DNA from 2 places in the Marixanthomonas ophiurae genome. Region 1 is predicted to be linked to the other one. Evidence: riboswitches for the same ligand, from Rfam matches in the RefSeq annotation. Region 1 holds a riboswitch; the other holds the start of a gene.
The links. Region 1 has a riboswitch for S-adenosylmethionine ahead of DZ858_RS06780 (O-acetylhomoserine aminocarboxypropyltransferase/cysteine synthase family protein). Riboswitches for the same ligand answer to the same signal wherever they lie in the genome.
Positions count from the first base shown of each region.

Region 2: another riboswitch for S-adenosylmethionine. It lies ahead of DZ858_RS14630 (hypothetical protein); the one in region 1 lies ahead of DZ858_RS06780 (O-acetylhomoserine aminocarboxypropyltransferase/cysteine synthase family protein).

Region 1 is NZ_QVID01000001.1:1,476,497-1,487,626, reverse strand. It holds partial or broken gene DZ858_RS15395 (aspartate kinase) at 1-970, opposite strand, end outside; gene DZ858_RS15390 (alpha/beta fold hydrolase) at 990-2,015, opposite strand; gene DZ858_RS06780 (O-acetylhomoserine aminocarboxypropyltransferase/cysteine synthase family protein) at 2,077-3,369, opposite strand; SAM riboswitch class I at 3,487-3,608, opposite strand; gene metK (methionine adenosyltransferase) at 3,896-5,149, shown strand; gene DZ858_RS06770 (DUF302 domain-containing protein) at 5,205-6,113, opposite strand; gene DZ858_RS06765 (response regulator) at 6,242-6,892, opposite strand; gene DZ858_RS06760 (T9SS-dependent choice-of-anchor J family protein) at 7,111-8,655, opposite strand; gene DZ858_RS06755 (tetratricopeptide repeat-containing sensor histidine kinase) at 8,862-10,625, opposite strand; gene DZ858_RS06750 (hypothetical protein) at 10,710-10,964, opposite strand.
Region 2 is NZ_QVID01000002.1:940,584-951,713, reverse strand. It holds gene hisS (histidine--tRNA ligase) at 1-712, shown strand, start outside; gene DZ858_RS14640 (alpha/beta fold hydrolase) at 828-1,601, shown strand; gene DZ858_RS14635 (response regulator transcription factor) at 1,605-2,297, shown strand; gene DZ858_RS14630 (hypothetical protein) at 2,283-2,543, opposite strand; SAM-I-IV-variant riboswitch at 2,596-2,686, opposite strand; gene DZ858_RS14625 (HAD family hydrolase) at 2,718-3,377, opposite strand; gene DZ858_RS14620 (Na(+)-translocating NADH-quinone reductase subunit F) at 3,577-4,035, shown strand; tRNA gene DZ858_RS14615 (tRNA-Met) at 4,150-4,223, shown strand; gene DZ858_RS14610 (TetR/AcrR family transcriptional regulator) at 4,471-5,034, shown strand; gene DZ858_RS14605 (carboxymuconolactone decarboxylase family protein) at 5,101-5,649, shown strand; gene DZ858_RS14600 (DsbA family oxidoreductase) at 5,743-6,387, shown strand; gene DZ858_RS14595 (haloacid dehalogenase type II) at 6,395-7,189, shown strand; gene DZ858_RS14590 (zinc-binding alcohol dehydrogenase family protein) at 7,322-8,338, opposite strand; gene DZ858_RS14585 (AraC family transcriptional regulator) at 8,500-9,387, shown strand; gene DZ858_RS14580 (cation:proton antiporter domain-containing protein) at 9,446-11,130, shown strand, end outside.

The DNA of each region.
Region 1 (11,130 bases):
TATAGATTTCAAAAATGGAATCGCTTCCTTTTAATTGCCCTAATACACTGTTTTTTGACACAGGCACTAGGTTAACATTCAAAATAGCTCCATCTTCTTTTGATAGATCTCCGTGTAAGTCCCCAATGTACCTTAAAACATGGTCTTTTGCCAAATTTTTTCGTTTAATATGAAACGGAACATCCAATTCGTAAAGTTGATTAAAAAATTCTTGTTTTGAAACACTTCGTAAGTGCTTCGGAATTAAATTTTGAATCGAAATATCATCTAATTCGTTGTGCAAATCGAGTTCTCGGGCTAAAATTAGGAGTTTCCGGCCTACGTCATTTCCACATAAGTCTTCTCTTGGGTCTGGTTCGGTAAACCCGTTGTTTATAGCTTGGTTTAATACGTCGCTAAAAGTTTTCTCCCCTTCAGAAAATTCATTAAAAATATAACTTAAGGATCCTGAAAAAACGCCTTTAATCCGAGTAATATTCTCTCCAGAAAGGTGCAGTAATTTTATTGTATCTATTAACGGAAGTCCTGCGCCTACATTGGTTTCGTATAAATACTCTTTCTTTTTTTCTGAAAGGGTTTTTCGCAAATTTTTATAAAAATCTAGATCGATTGTATTTCCTATTTTATTGGAAGAAACCAAACTGAAACCAGCTTCGACCAATGTTTTGTAATTAAAAACAAAGTTTGAATCGGCTGTATTATCAATAGCAATCAAGTTTTCCAGATTATGCTCTTCTGAAAATTTTATCACATCCGTTATGGTATAAGGTTCTCCATCTTTGTTTTTTTCTTCTTGCCAATTTGCTTTTACTCCTTTTTCATTAAACAAAACCGTTTTGGAGTTTGCCACAGCAAAAATGGTTAAGTCTAAATCGCGCCTTCGTGAAATTTCTTTTTGAGACGTAATAATTTGATCTACCAAACGTGCTCCCACGTTGCCGTGACCGAAGATCACTACATTTACTTTTTTCTTTTTAATATTCTCCAAATCAATTAACTGAAGTGGTTTCTCTTGTATTCTTTTGTCTATGGTTATGGTGCTCATAATTTGTATTTTTTTTCTGAAATATGGGTTGTAAAATGGTTTGTAACTGCTCAAATTCTATTAAAAAAGCATCGTGGCCGTGTATCGAATGTATTTCGTGATAATAGACATTATTTTTTATGGTTTTATAGATTTGATACGTGTCTTTAATTTCTTTATTTGTAAAAAAGAGGTCTGTGTCAACGCCTACTAAATGGACATTGCCTTGTATATTTCTTACTGCAGAAAGGAAATTCCCCGTTTCTTTTGCAATGTTGACAGTCGTTAAAAGATGAGTCATCATTTTATAGGCTTTTAATTGAAATCGGGTTTGTAACTTTTTGCCATGATGTAATAACCAGCTTTCCACATTAAAAACATGTAGTTTCTCATTTATGCTTCGGTTGAATTTCTGCTTAAACGATTCTGGAGTGCGGTACAAAGTCATCGCATGAATACGAGCATCATGAACAGGATTTTCAGAGTTATCTAAAATTTGTTTTTGTACTCGGCAATTTGCCAACAGCCAATCCGTCGCTTTCCAATCGGTCGCTATCGGGATAACATTTTCAAACAGATTAGGACGTAATACTGCCATTTGCCAAGCAATACTCCCCCCCAGTGAACCGCCAATAGCAACATGAATCTTTTTAATTTGCAATTGATTGATTGCTAATAGAAATAGCTTTGCAACATCGTATAATGAAAATGCTTCGGGGTTTTCAAGTAGAAATCCATCGTAGCCATTTCCGGGAATATTAAAAGCAAGTACCGTGTAGTGTTTAGTATCAATACATTTTTCATCACCAATAAGTTGGTCCCACCAGCCGTTTTCTCCCGTAACTGAACTGTTTCCAGTCAACGCATGGTTTACCAAAACAATAGGTGCTTCACATAAAGTAGGTCCAAAAACCTCGAAGCTTAGCGGAATGGTATCCGAAAAATTCTCGTTTTGTGTTGTGTATGGTATATGTACCGTTTGTAATTTCATAATATCCTTTTAAAAACGGCAGCGGAATGGCATAACGCACTGCCGTTTTCTACAACTAAAATTAAACCAAGACTGTTTTGTTGATAGCTTTAAAGGCTTGTTCTAAAGCATCGGTGAGATCCTCAATTGCTTCCAATCCTACTGATAACCGAATTAAATCTTTTGTAACACCCGCTGTTTCCTGTTGTTCATCACTCAACTGTTGGTGGGTCGTACTTGCTGGATGAATTATCAATGATTTTGTGTCACCAATATTCGCCAGTAAAGAAAATAATTCAGTAGCATCGACAAACTTTTTAGCAGCGCCAAACCCACCTTTTAAACCGAAAGTAAGCACGCCGCTTTGACCGTTTGGTAGATATTTTTTAGCCAAATTAAAGTAATTACTATCTGAAAGTCCGGGGTAATTTACCCAAGCAACTTCACTTCTATTTTGTAACCACTTGGCAAGTTCTAGGGCATTTTCGCTATGTTTTTTAATTCGGATTTTCAACGTTTCCAGACCTTGCAAAATTTGAAACGCGTTATACGGACTCAACGCCGCACCAAAATCTCGTAATCCTTCAATTCTAACTTTCGCAATAAAAGCAGCCTCCTCTAATGCTTCGGAATAAACTAAACCATGATAACCAGGTGATGGTTCAGTAAATTCAGGGAATTTTCCGTTGGTCCAGTCAAACGTTCCTGCATCAATTATAGCGCCTCCTAAAGCCGTTCCGTTTCCGTTAATGTATTTGGTTAGTGAATGAATAATAATATTGGCTCCGTACTTAATTGGATTTAATAAAGCCGGGGTAGCAACTGTATTATCAACTAACAGCGGAATTTTATTCGCTTTTGAAATTTCAGAAATCGCTTCAATATCCAATACATCCAATTTTGGGTTTCCTAACGATTCAACAAAAATCGCTCGGGTATTTTCTTGAACCGCTCTATTAAAGTTTTCAGTATCATTTGCATCTACAAAGGTGGTAGTAATACCCAATCTTGGCAGTGTAACATTCAGTAAATTATACGTTCCGCCATACAAACTACTAGATGCTACAATATGGTCTCCAGCCCGCAATAACGTGAGCAATGTTGTAGCAATTGCCGAAGTTCCCGAAGCGGTTGTTACGGCTGCAATTCCTCCTTCCAATGCCGCCAAACGCTGTTCCAGAATGTCGTTTGTGGGATTGTTGATACGGGTGTAAATAAATCCGGGTTCCGAAAGGTTGAACAAATTTGCAGCGTGGTCGCTGTCATTAAAAACGTAACTAGTAGATTGGTAAATAGGCACCGCTCGGGTTCCTCCATTTGCTGTTACGTCGTGTCCTGCGTGCAACGATTGTGTTGCTAATTTTTGTGTACTCATTTTTCTTTTTTTGAATTAATAATAAATTAAACCAAAAGTCAAAATGCGCCTATTGGCGTACTTTATAAGAAAAATGTTATTAAGAAGTGAGTAAACAATTTTTTAAAAATTGTCTTGTCGTTATCTATCAAAAAATTTCCAGTATTTTGAAAACTTTTGTAGAATGTAGCACCTTCTTTCAAGTGAAAGGGTTGCTAAGGCTTCATAGGGTCTATTCCCTCAGCCTTTCTTGATAACATTTCAATAAAGATTTGAACTTTGTGAGTACAAAGATTGCTAAACATTTTTTGATATTCCAAATTTATTTCGATTTTTCTAAAAAATTCCTTTTTTAAAATTCTATTTTTAATACTTATCTTTGTCCGCTGAAAGAGGAAAGATTTGACTGATTGCAACCTCTTCTGAATGTTTTTCTGAATACTATTTTTGCTTAGAACATTTCAGATTAAAAAATGCTAAAGGCAGTGTAAACTTCCTTCGACGCGTTCGTCAAATCTTCAGTATATAAAAATTTAAAAAGACCTTTATGGCGTACTTATTTACTTCAGAAAGTGTTTCTGAAGGACACCCAGATAAAGTTGCAGATCAAATTAGCGACGCATTATTAGATCATTTCTTAGCCTTCGATCCCGAATCGAAAGTAGCCTGCGAAACCTTGGTAACAACAGGACAAGTAGTCCTTGCCGGAGAAGTGAAAAGCGACACCTACCTAGATGTACAACATATTGCAAGGGATATAATTAATAAAATTGGTTACACAAAAGGTGCCTATCAATTTAGCGGTGATTCTTGTGGAGTAATTTCATTGATTCACGAACAATCACAAGATATTAATCAAGGTGTTGACCGCGAAGACAAAGAAGAGCAAGGTGCTGGTGACCAAGGTATGATGTTTGGTTATGCTACCAACGAAACGGAGCACTATATGCCGTTAGCACTTGAAATTTCGCACACCATCCTTATTGAGTTGGCAAAATTGCGTCGGGATGGGAAAGAGATTCCTTATTTACGTCCTGATTCAAAAAGTCAAGTAACTATTGAATATAGTGATGATAATGTTCCGCAAAAAATAGTTTCTATTGTTTTATCAACGCAGCATGATGATTTTGACGAGGATGAAGCGATGTTGAACAAAATTAAAAAAGATATTATTGAAATTTTAATTCCGAAGGTAAAAGCAAAATTACCGGAGTATGTTCAAGAATTGTTTAATGATGATATTGTTTACCATATAAACCCAACTGGAAAGTTTGTAATTGGTGGTCCTCACGGAGACACCGGCTTAACTGGTAGAAAAATAATTGTTGATACTTACGGCGGAAAAGGTGCACACGGTGGTGGTGCTTTTAGTGGAAAAGACCCTAGTAAAGTTGATAGAAGTGCTGCTTACGCAGCAAGACATATTGCTAAAAACTTGGTAGCTGCTGGTGTTGCTGAAGAAGTATTAATTCAAGTAAGTTATGCCATTGGCGTTGTAGAACCCACTTCTATTTTAGTCAATACACACGGTACTTCTAAAGTTGATTTAACCGATGGTGAAATTGCTAAAAAAGTAGCTGAAATTTTCGATATGCGTCCTGCCGCAATTGAAAAACGATTGAAATTACGGAATCCAATTTATGTGGAAACTGCTGCTTATGGTCATATGGGGCGTATTCCAGAAAAGGTAACCAAAATTTTTGAAAGCCCTTACAAAGGGACTATTAAAAAAGAAGTAGAGCTTTTTACTTGGGAAAAACTAGATTATGTAGATACAGTGAGAAAAGCATTTAACCTTTAAAACTAAAAAAGCGGCTTCATTATGAAGCCGCTTTTATTTTATTATTCTATTTAAATTAATTTGCTGCGTCTATCGCTAAATTATTTAGGGCACTTTTAATTTGTCCTAAACGTTCATCGTTATTAGTAATTCCGTGTCTTTCTTTAAAGAAAATAGGATCGTTATAAGAAATATTAACTTGACCATCTTCTTCTTGCCAAACCAGCATTTTTTGAGGTAAGTCAATTGCCGTAGTTTGTGCATTTTGCATTAAAGGAGTTCCTAGCTCTGGATTTCCGAAGATAATTACCCGTGTAGGGTTTAAATCCTCTTCATTGGGTGCATTTTCTTGATGGTTTAATTCTGCAAAAAGAGTAAGAGCAGCATTATCTACAACTGCATTTCTTAGGTTATTATATGTAGAATTAAAATCATTATTACTTACTAACGTTATAATTCCTTGCTTATTGGTAATTCCACTACTAGAATTTTCTGAAACATTGCCATTGGTTGCACTTTCAGTAAAATTAGCCAAGGCGCTTTTTATTTGTTGTAATGTTTGAGCCCCGCCAACACCCGAGTGTCTTGCAGCTAAATACTCCGTTCCATTATATGAAACAAAAACATTGTTGTCTGAATCTTGATACACTAACATTTTTTGTGGTAAATCAAGACCTGCTAATTGATTTTGCTGCATTAAAGGAGTTCCCAAAGCCGGGTTTCCGAAGAAGATAACCCGTGTGTTTCGTAAATCTTTGTCGATACTTTCTGCATTGGCCGTGTGATTTACTTCGGCTATAATTGATATATTGGGATTTGCCTGTAATTCGCTACGCAGTAAACTATAAGTTGTAGTGAAGTCAGAGTCACTTACAGCGTAAGCCAGCCCCGGAGTTTGTGGGTTATTAATCACCTGTGCATTGTTGTCATCATTACTGCACGCGAAAGTTGTAATCGCTAAAGCAAGTATTAAAAGCTTTTTCATATTTAAGTTTTAATTTGTTATTGGGGTTAAAATACAAAAATGAACAATCTTGTTAAGATATATGTCTACCCTTAACAAGAATTTATCACTACATAGATAACGTGAAAAACTAAGTATTTATTGAAAACTTAAATAATATTATGTCGTTTTGCTTTTTGTACGGCTTCAATTTTACTGTGCACTTGTAGTTTTTTATAGCTGTTTTCAATGTGTTTACGAACGGTACTTGGTGACAGAAAAAGATTATCTGCAATAGCTGTATAGCTTAAGCCTTTGCTTAATTGTTCTAAAACTTCAACTTCTCGTTTAGATAAAGAAATTTCTTCTTTGTCTTTAAAATTATCAATATCGATAGGATTACGTAAAAGTTTTAGAGTCTTTAATGCTATGGAAGGGTTCATGGCTGCACCACCACTTAGGGTTTCTTTGATCCCTTTATAGAGTTCCTCAGGGTTTATTTCTTTTAAAAGATACCCGTCAGCTCCAGCTTTAATGGCATTAAAAATATGTTCATCATTGTCAAAAGCTGTTAACATGATTATTTTAATCTGCGGATACTTCTGTTTGACCAATTGAGTGGTTTCTATACCATTTAAAACGGGCATTTCAATATCCATTAAAATGATATCGAGATTATGATTTTCTTCCAACTTAGTAAGTAACTCACTCCCGTTAAGAGAGGTGTGTTTAATTTCAATATCATCAAAAAAAGAGAGCTTTTCTTTAATGGCGTGAATTAAAAACGAATTATCATCAACGATAGAAACTTTAATGTTCATAGGTAGTTAGTTGTACTAAAGATACTGAAAAGTATGTAATTATTTTAATCAATAAAATAGGGCAATTGACCTATTGTTAGTGGTTAGTGGTTAGTGGGTAAAACCTTGTCTACTTTTTTATGTATCATAAAAAAACCTTCAAACAATAGCTTTTAAGCATATTCCTTGGAGGTTAAAAGAATTTAAGATATAGTCAGGCTATACTAATTTGAGATAAATTATTTAATCACCTTTTTTACTGATGTTCCATTTTCGGTACTTACTTTAACAAAGTACATGCCTTTAGGATATGAAGCAAAGTCAATTTCATTTGTATTCGCAAGTTCTGCTATCAATTTTCCATTAATGGTGTATAACTGAATGTCATTAACAGGTTTTTCAGTATTAATCATCAAGCGATTTTTTACGGGATTTGGATAAATAGTTATTTCTGAAATTGAAGCATCACCTACTGAAAGCGGCTCAGAAGTAAAACGCACATTATCCAAACGCAATGCTGAACTTTCAGTAACAATTGGCGTTACGTTTCCAAATCCGAAATAATATACTCCCGCTTCAGAAGCAGTAAACTCTGAGGTATATTCTATATAGTCTCCGCCAGCAATGGTATGACTGTTCAGCTCGGCTATATTAGAATCTTTGTCAGGCGCAGTAGCAGCTGCAATTTTTAAAGTTGCAGGATCGGCAGTCTCTGAACCTAATTGCAAATAATATTGAATCGCTAATTTTTCTCCTTCATCCAATTTAATGGGGTACGAGTAAATCCAATCATCCTTTTCAAAAGAGCTACTCGTATTATTATATACATAACCCGAACCATTTTGTGCATTTTCACCGCTTCCGTTAATCCATGTGTTTGACGACCATCCATCAGAATCATATTCGCCATAATTTTCTTCGGTATATTCAAAATCATAAGAATACGGCGGAATAGCAGCGGTCCAAATTGAAGTTGGGGTAGCCCAACCTGAACCACAGTCAGCATTCTTCAAGAAAAACTGATACCGAGTTCCTGGTGTTAAATCACTATAGCTTTTAGTAAGTTCGGTTTGTATTCCTGTAGATGAAACAGACTCTGTAAATGTTGTAAGTCCTGTATCATACATTGTTATATCTGCAGTTGCTGTCCAAGAAACTGTAAAACTGTTTTCAGTAAGATCACTACTTGTAACCCCAGTTACATCTGGTAAAGCACAATTTGCAGATTCACTTATATACAAATCATCCAACGCTAAATAAAAACCATCAAAAGTGGTATTTACATATGCTACATAAATAGTTTGTCCTTTGTACGCAGATAGATCTAAAGATCTAGAGTTATAGTCAAAGGGCTGCTCTCCATCTACATTCAAAAGTACATCTGTAAAGCTTGACATTTCGTTGTCTGTTGTCGAGACACGAACTTCATAGTCCTCCAACAATTCAAAATCATAAGATTTTGCTTTCCAATACAGCGTAGGATCTCCAGCATTTGGAATTTCTATGGCTGGCGTAATGAGCCAATCATCAGATTGTCCAGCGGGATCGTACCAAGAAGTGCTAAATGCAATTTTATTATCGTAACCGTCATAAAACTGTATCCAAGCTTCTGTATTAAAATCTTGGACTGGTGCGAAAGAGGGCACGGATAGACCATCATTATTAATTGTTGTAAAATCGGATAAAGGAGTGCCATTGTTATTCTCAAAACCTGAATTAAAAATTTGGGAATTGGCCTGAATTATAAATACAAGCGTAAAAAATAGAGTAATTGTCTTTTTCATTTTATTTTTTTAATTGAGTAATTTTTTCAAATACAAAATTACCGATAAACAAGGAGCTAAGGGATGAATCGCTGAAGTTTAACTTATTCTTTTGGGGGATTACTGTTCTTTTAAAAAAAGCCAATATTAAATTCGATTTTTTTACCTAAATAATAATATATCTAGATATACTGTGACGGATAAAATGATAATAATGCTGTTGATTATTATGGTCTGGTTGGCTTTATAGAAATTTTCAAAATAACACTAGAACCAATATTTTTCTTTGAAACAATTTCCAGAATACCATCAATTTCCCGAGCTCGTTTTTTCATATTATTGAGTCCGTTTCCTTGTTCTGTTTCAGTTATGTTGAAACCTTTGCCATCGTCTGAAATTTCAATGAAAAAATTATCTCTTTCTTCTGAAATTTCCACATAAATAGACGAACTATCAGCATATTTTAAGGCATTGTTCACCGCTTCTTGTATAATGCGGTAAATATTCATCCCCACAACTGAAGTAAACATATAATTGGCTGGGATGTTTTCTGAAACATAAAATGTAAATTCAACGTTATTTGAAGCATTGCTTGCCTTATTAATAAAATTGGTAATACGGGCTTGCAAATCTTCAAAAGTGATGGATTCTTTGTTCATTGCCCATATAGTATCACGTAATTCGTAGATGGTCTGTGACGTAAATGCACTAATTGATGATAATTTTTCTTTTGTTTTTAATGTAGCGCCTTTCAGCCCATATTTTAAATTGTCTATCGATGAAATAATGAAAGTGAGCTGGGCACCTATGTTATCGTGTAGATCTCGCGAAATTCTAAGTCGTTGTTCTTGCAACCTATTTTGGGTCTCGATTTTTGCCAAGGCAGTTTTTAATTCGCTCTCTTTTTTTAGTTGTCTGTTTTTTAGTTTCTGTTGGTTATAAAACAAATAACCTAAAAGTCCTAATAGAAAAGCAAGACCGAGACTTCCATAAAGAAGGGTGTTTTTTTGTTTTATTTCAAGTTCACGTTCTGCTAATTCTTTTTCTTTTTTTTCGGTTTCAAATTCTATGGATAGTTCTGCTATCTTTTTTTGAATTTCTGTATTATGAATACTATCCTTTACAGCTAGGTATTTTTCAAAATAAAACAAAGCAGAATCTGCTTTATTTTGGTTTTTAAAAATGTCGGAAAGGGTTTTATAATTGTATTGAGTAAGGTTTCGGTACTCTTTTTCAACTGAAATGGGCAACGATTTTTTTATATATTGAATGGCTTCGTCATATTTTTCTTCCGCCATAAAAACTTCGCCTATTTGCGTATAATTTTCGGCAACCCCGATGGAATCTTCCATTTTTAAACGGGTTTGAAGTGACTGGTTAAAATATTCTTTTGCTTTTCCATACTTTTTCTGCAAACCATAGACACCTGCCAAATTGCTTATGCTGTATGGAATCCCGATAGAATCATTTTGTTCTTTTTTAATTTTTAATCCTTTGTTATAAAAGTAAAGTGCACTATCCAATTGTTTTTGAATTTCCTTTAAAACACCATAATTATTGTAAATGTCTTTTAAAACTGAGTCAAGCTTTTTTGCTTCAGCTACAGATTTTCCTTTTTGCATATAGGCCTGAGCTTTTTCCATATTAGAATATTTCATGCTATAGCCCATTTCAGCATAACGATAAGCTACCTGATCATTTAAACCTAATTTTTCATATAACTTAACAGCCTCAAGCCCATATTGGGTACTTTTATCGTAAATACCTTGATAGGAGTATGCCAACGAAAGTTTTGAGTACGCTCCAGCAATGCCTTTTTCATAGGAAATTTTCCGGGCGTTTTCAGCATTATCCTTATATAACTGTAAAATAGAATCTTCAGGAATATTAAGCCCCTGCGTGTATATACTATTAATAGAGTCTATACTTTTCTTGTTTTGTGAAAACAGTACTGAAGAAACCAAAAATATAAGAATCAATGCTTTTTTCATATTCGAAATTTTTCTCAATTAAAGATATTAATTTTAAGTAAATGAAATAGAAACACTTATATATTGAAGCCGCATTACCGAAATTTATAGTTTGAAACCACATACATTTATATCTTCTTGAACTATTAATGCGTCATCCAAGTTGTAGATTAAAAAATTATATGTTTCCAAGTTTTTATGCCGAATAGTAATTTGTTGTTTATTTTTTTCAATCCTATTTTCTAATTGCGTTACATATTCTTGCTGTACACTTTTAAGTTGTTTGTTTCTGAAATAGAACACAAGTACAATACCTATCAATAAAACGGTAAAAGCCAATATGAAAGCAACTGAAAGCATGTAGATTTTGATTTTTATAAAGTTATATAGAAGGTATTTCTGAAACCATACGGCAATTGCCCTATTTCAATAAAAAACAAAACCCCAATCTAAAAAAGATGGGGTTTCATAATTGGCTTTACCTGCTCCTCATTCAGGTTAGGCCTGAAACTAACTCGGCTAATTG
Region 2 (11,130 bases), on a different contig from region 1:
TAAAAAGGAAATGCGCGAGAAAGGAATTACCGAAACTGCCATTGAAAAGTTACAGCCGTTATTTCAGGTAAGCGGAACGGCTTCCGAAAAATTAGCTTTATTAAAAGATTTACTTTCTTCATCTGAAATAGGCATGCAAGGTGTCCAAGAGGTGGAGTTTATCGTTTCAACAATTTCTGAAATTGGACTACAAACAGCAATGTTGGAAATTGATGTAACCTTGGCTCGTGGCTTAAACTACTACACAGGAGCTATTTTTGAAGTTGCTGCTCCTGAGCAAGTAAAAATGGGAAGCATTGGAGGCGGTGGTCGTTACGATGACTTAACTGGTATTTTCGGTCTAAAAAATATAAGTGGTGTCGGTATTTCGTTTGGTTTGGACCGAATTTACTTGGTTCTAGAAGAATTGGGTTTATTCCCAGAAACCGTTTCAGCCAATACCAAAGTCTTATTTATCAACTTTGGGGAAGAGGAAGCGTTTTACGCTATGAAAGCTGTTTCCAAACTTAGAAAAGAAGGTATTACTGCAGAATTGTACCCAGACGCTACAAAAATGGGTAAACAAATGGGCTATGCAGATAAACGAAACATACCTTACACTGTTTTGGCCGGCGGAGACGAAATGCAAGCTGAAACCTTTACACTTAAACATATGAAAAGTGGTAAGCAAGATGCGGTTTCCTTTACGGAGTTACGGGCTAAGTTAAAATAAATTAAACTTTATTTTTTTTATAATAGAACCGCTAGTTATCAGGCTTTTTCAGAAAAACATGTACATTTAGGGACGATTATAAGCTAAAAATAAAGCTAAGGCCCCTAATCTATTTATGAAACATTCTAGTATAAAAGGTACGGATAGCGGAACTATTCTGTTTATACATGGTAACTCATCATCCTCAGAAGTTTTCAAAAAAACGGTAGATTCTGAAGAAATTCCCTATACTAAAATAACAGTCGATTTGCCAGGTCATGGAGCAAATGTGGAAGAATATGATGCTGAATGTGACTTTTCAATAAAATCATACCAAGAAAAACTACTTTCATTTATAGAAGAAATTGACGATGATATATTATTAGTCGGAAATTCAATGGGCGGTCATTTGGCTATTGAACTCGCCCCGAAAATTAAAAACCTCAAAGGCCTGATCATTATGGGGACACCTCCTGTAAAAAAACCAATCAATTTTGAAGAAGCTTTTCTACCACAACCGGCTTTACAAACTTTTTTAACAGAAAATCCTTCGGAACATGATATGGTTACAGCTGCAGAAATTGCAGTTCACAAACAAGAAAACGCAGCAGCCATTCTAAATGATTTTAAGCAGGCCAATCCAAAGGTACGTAGCGTTTTAGCCAACGATTTAATACAAAACAGACTTGACAATCAAGAGCGAATATTTTCCGATCTTGATGCACCCAAATTTATAATAAGAGGAACACAAGACCCCACCGTAAATCCTTCTTATTTGGAAACGATAACTAAACAATGCAATGGAACCTGTACGCTCATTGATTATGATGAATGCGGACATTACCCAAGCCTTGAACAACCAGATAAGTTTATAAAAACGATTTCAGAAATAGCGTCTCAAGTCTTTTAAATTATGGAAATCCTTACCGAAAAAGAACAACTGTTACAAAGCCAGCATTTTGCTTTTAGATTACGAAACCTCTACCAAAATGATCGACAATTATTTGACCAATTAAACGATTATATTCCGTATTCTATTCATATTAATAGACAGGATAACCTTGATATTACCTACGCCAATGATAAACCATTATTTAAAGCTCCTGAAATGGAGAAATTAGTTGAAGTGGGTAGTAGTTATCTAGACGAAATATCGTGCCTAGTTTTACATAGAAATGCCGTAACAAAGGCTACCAAGTTTCGAAAAGCTAACGATATCGATTCTGTATGCTCTTATATACAGCAACTTCAGTTCAATAATGAAAAGAGGTATTTTTATTCTAATAAACTAATTTTAGATAATGACTTATATTTTAATATTTCGAGTACTGTTGATGAGTTGGGTTTAATAGGAAAAGTATTTAATTCTATTTTTAGGCCTATTCATACCAATCAAATTTCTTGGCAGCAGTTTCAATCCTTAACCAAACAAGAAAAAAAGATTTTGCACTTGTTGGCTAATGGGAGCTCCACAAAAGAAATAGCAGAACAATTGTTTATTTCAACGCATACCGCACAAACCCACCGACGAAACATCAATCAAAAATTAAACATTTCATCGGTGAGCGATTTGGTAAAAATTTCTTTGATTTTAGAGATTATTTAACCGCTCATTTTTCTTACTAACCAATATACCATCTTTATAGGTTATGGGACTTTCACCAAAGCGTCTTTTAAACTCTTTATTCATTGCTATTGCCAATAAATTCTGTGCGTGTACGCCAAAGAAACCATTCCCCAAAGCATTTTTATAATAATTTTCCAGTTCTTGGTCGGTCATTTTTTTAAGTCGTTCTAAATTTTCTGCTATTTTTTTGGCATCGCCTTTGTGATTAATATACACTTGATCCATAATAAAAATTTTAAATTACACATTGTTTTTATGTATCAAGACAAAAAAGAAAAGTTGTTTATTTTTTTGACGGATGTCCGTATGCTAAACCACCGCAGCTTATATGCTCGGTTGGTATGCGTAATGCATTCTTGATACGTTTATAATATATAGCTTTTTTATGAAATATAAAAATTACATAAAAAATGATGATGCTTTTTTATACGAAATAGCATTAAAATTAGAAACCACGATATCTGCTTTAGAGTAATCTTGATCTTTGGAATGCAAGCTATTGTAACCTACACAGAAAATACCTGCAGCTTTTGCGGCGGCAATTCCGTTAGTTGAATCTTCAATCACCATGCATTCTTCATTTGAGTAACCAGAAGCTTCAGCAGCTTTAATAAAAATTTCGGGATGTGGTTTAGATTCTTTTAAATCAGCTCCGCTAAATTTAGCTTTAAAATATTGATTTAAGTTAAACCGTTCAAAAATACGGTTGATATTAGGCATAGATGCTGACGAGGCAAGAATCAATGTGAGGCCATTATTATAATAGTCTTTGATTAGATCTAACACTCCATCTAAAAGATCCAAATCACTATCTGTAGCAAATAAGTGTTTAAAATGCTTTCGTTTAATAGCCATTAATGTTTCAGGAGCTTCTGAAAGTGAAAAATGATCGCAAAGTTGTTTACAAATGTTAATAGTAGATTGTCCTGTGTATGAATTGTACATTTCTTCAGAGACATCAATATTTACATCATTAAACATACTAAAATAGGCTTTTTTATGAAGTGGTTCGGTGTCAATAATTACTCCATCCATATCAAATAAAACAGCTTGTAGCATAGTAATTAATTTTGACGCGAAGATATAAGTTTTAATAGAAGATTATTTTTTTGAACGTATTAAATTATCCTTAATTCACACCTCTCTGAAATTTTATCGAAAACCATAGTTTTCAAATAATTTGTGAAAATAGATAGGATGTATTCTATATTTCATTAATTTTAAGTGAGATAGCTATATTATAAAAACATTGAATAGTATGAATACTTCACAGCGCTTAGAAAATGCACTTTCAAAATTGTATAATGCGTTTCATAATAACACACTCAATCCGGAGTGTTGTTTACAATGTGCCGTGGGTAATATTTGTAATAATACAGATAGCTGGAAACACTTTAGTGACTTGCATGGATCGCTACAATTAAACTACGTAGGCTTGGTACATCAGCGCTTGGGTCGTTTGGTGAATGGCTTCACACCCCAACAGTTGCTGGAAATAGAAGCAACTTTTTTAAAAGGTTGTGGATTTTCAATTCCATTAAACCGAAAAGGGACGAAACCTAAAAACCCGACTTCAAAAGAAACACTTTTTAAAGGTCTTTGTGCTGTTGTAGAGTATTTGTGTGCGCTTGATAATATTGAAAATGTGATGGATTACAAAAAAATATTTGAAACTGAAGAGCAATTAAAAATGAATTTTACAACCCTATATACTTAAAAATTTTATTAGCAAGAACCACTTAGTTTGAAATAGGTTTTAAAAAAAAGAAATTAATTTAATTTTTGGTTTTTTTCAATGGTTATTGTTTCTATATTTGCACTCGCAAAATGCGGCGAGGTAGCTCAGGTGGTTAGAGCGTCGGATTCATAACCCGGAGGTCTGGGGTTCAAGTCCCCATCTCGCTACAAAACAATTAGGCAATTACATTTATTTGTAATTGCCTTTTTTTATATCTAGTTTAAATATTTTCAAAACTTTAAGTAGCTTTAACTAACGTTACATTAATTTCTTCCTATAGCTTAAACCCCTTTTTCTTAATTAAAATTCCAGTAAACTGAATTTTAAATACAGCTTTCTACGTTTATTATAAAACTTTCTTAAAAACTTTTTTAAATCTAACCGGTTGTTTAGTTTTGTGGTGTATTAAAAATAATGGCACGAAAAAAAGAATATATAGAAGAAGAGGTTATTGATAGAGCAATGCATTTGTTTTGGCAAAATGGTTATGAAAATACGTCAATGAAAATGCTGGAGCGAGAAATGGGTATCAATAAATTCTCCATATACTCAAGTTTTGGGAGTAAGCACGGACTCTTTCTTGAAAGTTTAAAGTGTTATAATTCTAAAATTAAAAATATTTTCGAGAAGCTTAAAAATGCATCAAATGGTGTTGAAGATATAAAACAGTTTTTTTATGATTCAGTAAATATTAGTCATCAAGTAGGAAATAAAAAAGGTTGTTTAGTAACCAATACCTATAATGAATTTTCAGAAAGCGATGATATATTGATTAAAAACCAGATGAACGTTTTTATGGATAACCTTAAAAAGGTATTTATTGAAAAGCTAAAAACTGATTCAACTAAAGATGCAGAGACGGTATTAAAACAAGCAAACTTTTTATTATTGGCCAAGCATGGTCTAGCAGCAGCATCTAGAGTCAATAGCCAAAAAGAAATAGAAGACTATATTGAAATGACATTTAAAAACATTTAAAAATTTTTTCACCCAAATCTAAACGGTTGTTTAGGTATTTATTAATAAAAATTAAAGTTTAAAATTATGACAAGTTTAAAAATTCAGAGTTTAGAATCTGCTCCAGAAGAGAGCAAAGATTTATTAGAGAAATCTAAAAAAGCATATGGTATGATACCTGGCTTGCACGGGGTTTTAGCCGGAGCGCCTGGCATCCTTGAAGGTTACCAAAAACTACATGAGTTATTTGAAAACTCATCATTTAATAATGAAGAGTTAACTGTGGTTTGGCAATCTATAAACGTAGAGCATGAATGTCACTATTGTGTGCCGGCGCATACGGGTATTGCTAAAATGATGAAAGTAGACGATACTATCACAGATGCTTTACGTAATGAAACTACATTAGAAGATCCTAAATTAGAAGCGTTGCGAACCATGACATTAAAAATTGTTCGTAATCGCGGAAATGTAACTCAAAAAGATTTAGACGCTTTTTATGAGGCTGGTTATGGTGAGCGACAAGTGTTAGAAATTATCTTAGGCTTATCTCAAAAAACCATTAGTAATTATGTAAACCATATTGCTAATACACCGGTTGATGAAGGATTTAAAAAATACGAGTGGAGGAAATAAAACGTCGTTTTATTTTAAAATTTCAGATTGGTTAGTTTTTATAAACCTTCCGTTTATTCGGAAGGTTTACTAATCATCAAAAAAATAAATAATATGAAAAAAAAATTGAAAATAGATATAGTGTCAGATGTGGTTTGCCCTTGGTGCACCATAGGTTATAAACGTTTGGAAAAAGCGATTTCAGAATTAGGAATTGAAGACCAACTAGAAATAGAGTGGCAACCTTTTGAACTAAACCCGAATATGCCAGTTGAAGGTCAAAATATGAAAGAGCATATTACTGAAAAATATGGATCTACGGTAGAGCAACAAAAAGAATCGCAACAGCATATGACCGAAGTAGGAAAGGAGCTTGGCTTTACGTTCGACTATTTTGATGATATGCGAATGGTGAATACCTTTAATGCTCATATTTTATTAGATTATGCGAAAGACTTCGGAAAGCAAACCGAACTAAAAATGCGGTTAACAACTGCTTTTTTTAGTGAACGCAAAGATGTTTCAGATAGAGATATTTTAAAACAAGCTTTATTAGATGTGGGTTTAAAAGCAGAAGAAGCACTCGCTAGGCTAGACAATGAAGAAGTACGCTATGATTTAAGAAATAAGCAAGGCTATTGGAAGAATATGGGAGTTAACTCGGTTCCAACAATTGTTTTTAACCGAAAAAGTGCTGTAACCGGAGCGCAACCTGTAGATGTTTTTAAAGAAGTACTTTCAGAATTGATTACTGATTAAGTGAACTATGAAAAACAGAAGGAAATTTATAAAAAATCTAGGATTACTAGGTGCAACAGGAATGTTGATGCCTAATATAGGACTAGGACAAACAGAAAATAATATGCAAAATAGCGACAATATAAGACCAAAAGTTTTATTCTTTGATGTTAATGAGACTTTGTTAGATCTTACCGATATGAAACAAGTAGTGAGTGAAGCTCTAAATGGTAGAGATGATTTACTTTCCTTATGGTTTACTACCATGCTACAGTATTCCTTGGTCACCACAGCAAGTGGTCAATATGAACATTTTGGAAATATAGGAGCTGCAGCTTTACAAATGGTAGCAGCTAATAATGATATTAAAATGTCTGAAGAAGATGCGCGCAAAACAGTATTAAACTCATTTCGTGGTTTACCAGCACACCCAGAAGTTAAAGAAGCTTTAGCTCAATTAAAAAAAGACGGTTATAAATTAGTATCCTTCACAAACTCTTCAAACGAAGGTGTGAAAAAGCAATTTGAAAGTGCGGGCTTAACCGAATATTTTGATGAAAGATTAAGTGTTGAAGACATTGGTAAATTTAAACCTTTTACAGACACATATACTTGGGCAGCGCGAAAAATGGGTGTGAAATCAGAAGAATGTATGCTCATTGCTGCGCATGGTTGGGATGTAGCCGGAGCAATATGGGCTGGCTGGCGTGCTGCATTTATTAAGAGACCTGGGCAACAGGTATTTCCATTAGCACCAGAGACAGAAATTAATGAGCCAGATTTGCTTAAAATTTCAGAGAAACTTATAGCTCTAGATAATTAGAAACAATAGATAAATAACTGACTAAAAGCCGTATTTAAAAGCTTTAAAGCATATTAATTAAGCCTCTTGATAATATAAACGCCCATTGGAAATAGTAAATCAATGGGCGTTCTTTTTAATAATACTTCCTAATTAAAATAGTATCACATTCTTCCCGATACTTTTTCCAGATTCTTGTATACAATGTGCTTCTTTAAGGTTTTCTACTGTAAAGCCATCGAGTTGGGTAGTCATTGTACTCTTTAAGGTGCCATCATCCAATAATTCTGAAAGGTGATTAAGGATATCATGCTGTCTTGCCATATCATCTGTTTGGTACATAGAACGAGTGTACATCAATTCCCAAGAGAAAGTGATACTTTTATTTTTTAGCATATTCAAATCTAAAGGTTCGTTACTTCCCGTAATTGAAACAATATGACCCTGTGGTTTTACAATTTCGGTCATAGTTTCCCAATACCCTTCAAGATCTACAAAATCCAGAATGTAGTTAACCTCGCTGTGACCTATCTTTTTCAATTCTTCTTTAATGTCCTTATGATGATTGATGACAAAATCTGCTCCCATATCTTTGCACCATTCCACCGTGTCTTCACGGGATGCTGTTGCTATAACTGTTAGGTTCCCTAGTTTTTTTGCCAATTGAATAGCAATAGAACCAACACCTCCTGCACCTGCCAAAATTAACACAGACTTTCCTTTGTCTTTTTCTGGATCTACTCTAATAAGATCAAAAAGTGCTTCATAAGCCGTCAAGCCTGTTAACGGAATTGCCACAGCTTCGGCAATGCTTAAATTTTTAGGTTTCCGGCCCACAATACGTTCATCTATTAATTGATATTCAGCATTGCTTCCGCTTCGGGTGATGTCGCCTGCGTAGAAAACTTCATCGCCTACTTTAAATTTTGAAACTTTACCCCCAACTGACTCAACAATTCCTACTGCATCCCAACCGATCACTTTCGGCTCGTTCAATTCTTCATCTTTTGCAGCACTTTGTCGTATTTTAAAATCTACGGGGTTTACTGAGTTTGCTTGTACTTTCACCAAAAGATCATACCCTTCAGGTGTTGGAGTTTTTGTTTCAAACTCAATAAAGCTGTTTTCTTCTTTTATTGGTAATGATTGTTTAAATCCTATTGCTTTCATATTTCTTATTCTTAAAATTATTTATAGTACAAAATTACAATGAAACTTCAGTTGTATACTTGTATAAAAAATGGGTATTTATGTATTATTAAAGGTTTTTTGTCTTAAATTAAGGTTTTATAAGTTGGTTTTATATAGTTTTACCCATAAATTATACTAAAATGCAAGTATTAGAAGCATATAAACCTTTTGAAGTACAAGAATTGAAACTGTCAGAATGGAAACAACGTCCTGTTAAAAACAACTTTTTTGAGCTTGTTTTAATTAAGGAAGGGGAGGGGACACAATGTATTAACTATAATTTTCATCCATATAAAGAAAACAGTATTTTTCTACTGCCTCCGTTAAAGTGCCATTCATTTGATATAGACTCACCAACCAACTTTGTTTTTTTGAAGTTTACAGATTCTTTCTTCAAAAATTCAAATAGGATTTCTGTGGACCGGTCTGAGTGGTTTAGTGAGGCTGCTTATATTCTTTCGAATTACAATCAATTACCAGGAGATGTCATTAAAAGTGATATAGACAGGCAACACCTTACACGACTTGTTGCAATGATTTTACAGGAATCCAGAAATTATGGTGAAGAGTCCATTTCATTAGTGTCTAGTTTAATGACTAGTGTTTTAGAAATTTTAATTAGGAACATTAAAAAGGGTAGCCATTATGAAGTAGTTGAGAATAGTAGCGATGATAGGGCCACGAAAATGCTTACCTATATAAATGAAAATATTAATAAACCAGATCTTTTGAAAGTAGAGCACTTAGCAGAAGAATTTTTAATGTCACCTACTTATGTAAGTGAGTTTTTTAGAAAACAGGTTGGAGTATCTTTACGAGAATACATAATAAAAGCTAAACTAAAATTGGTGGAAATACGTCTTTTAAATTCGGATTACACGCTCACGGAAATAGCTGATGAGTTAGGTTTTACCGATGTTAGCCATCTTTCCAAAACCTTTAAGCGTTATGTGGGCATTTCTGTGCGTGATTTTAAAAATGATGGAGAATACGTGCTTCTAAAACGCAGTGAGTGTGCTTCTAATTGAAAATGAAATGATTTTTCATCAAAAAATAAAATATGATTTTGATTTCTAAACTTTTACTATGAGCGGTAGCATTCTTTTTCAATCCATTGTTTTCCTAGCTGGGGCGATACTATGTGTGCCTATTGCCAAAAGATTTGGCTTAAGCTCTGTAATTGGATATTTACTGGCAGGGATGCTAATTGGTCCTTATATTTTGGGCTTTGTAGGTCAAGAAGGGGAAGACATCCTCGAATTTGCTGAATTTGGAGTAGTAATGATGCTTTTCATTATTGGGCTAGAGATAAAGCCCAAAAGCTTTTGGCAGATGAGAAAACTGGTTCTAGGAATGGGAATTACTCAGGTTTTTGGAACAATGGCCCTCACTTTTGCAGTCTTGAATACTTTCGGAATCGAATTGAAATTGTCATTAACTGTTGCAATGGCTGTGGCACTTTCATCTACGGCTATTACACTGCAAACTAATAAGGAAAAGGGATTGATGCAAACTGTTTACGGGACTTCTTCTTTTTCAATTCTATTGTTTCAAGATATTATTGTTATTGTAATGTTAGCGGTGTTGCCTCTATTGTCAAATGTTTCGGATAATACTGCAGTTGATGCAGGTGGACACAGCTCTCCCGCAAGTCTTCTCGAAAGCTTACCGTTAGGGTTACAAGCATTAGGGATTGTTTTGTCAATTGTTCTCATTATTATAGCGGGTAGATATTTAATCGTACCTATGTTAAGAATTGTAGCCAAATCGAGAGTTCGGGAATTGTTGGTGGCTTCAGCATTGTTGATTGTAGCTGGTATTTCTTTTTTAATGGAGTTGGTGGGATTAAGTCCAGCATTAGGAGCTTTTTTAGGAGGCGTAGTTTTAGCAACTAGCGAATTTAAACACGAACTGGAAAGTACGCTCGATCCTTTCAAAGATTTACTTCTTGGCCTATTTTTTATGGCAGTAGGTGCTTCTATCAACTTTGTGGTTATAGGCGAAAACCCATTATTGATTACAGGGCTGGTACTATCCGTAATTATAATTAAAGCTATTGTACTCTTTGTAGTTGGCATTGTTTTTAAACTAAAAATAGACCAACGCTTATTATTGATGGTTGGGTTATCCCAAATTGGTGAATTCGCTTTTGTTTTGCTTTCTTTCGCTTTTCAGTTGAATATTTTTGAAAGGGAACAACTTGATATAATGTTGGTTGTTACAGCACTTACGATGACCCTTACCCCAATTCTTTGGATATTGAACGAGCACTTATGCCTACCTAAAATCGGCACAAAAGAATCTGAAAAAAGGCCAATGGACGACATTCAAAAAAGTAATAAAGTAATATTAATCGGATTTGGTCATTTTGGGAGTACAATTGGGAGGTTTCTTCGGGCTCATGGTATTCCTACTACGGTTCTCGATATAGATTCAAATAGAGTAGACTTTTTAAGAAAAATAGGGTTTGAAGTCTTTTATGGAGATGCTTCAAGGATGGACTTGCTTGAATCTGCAGGAATTGCAGAAGCCGACTATTTAATTTGTGCCATTGATAATCCAGATGCAGCCCTTGGTATTGTGAAAAAAGTAAAGGAGAAATATCCAAGTGTAAAATTATTGGTCCGAGCTAAAAATCGTTACGATGCGTATGATTTGCATAATATAGGTGTTGAACACATCTATCGAGAGTCATTAGATACATCAGTGAAAATGGCTAGTGATGTACTTCACTTTATGGGTTTTGATAGAGAAGCTACAAACGATCAAGC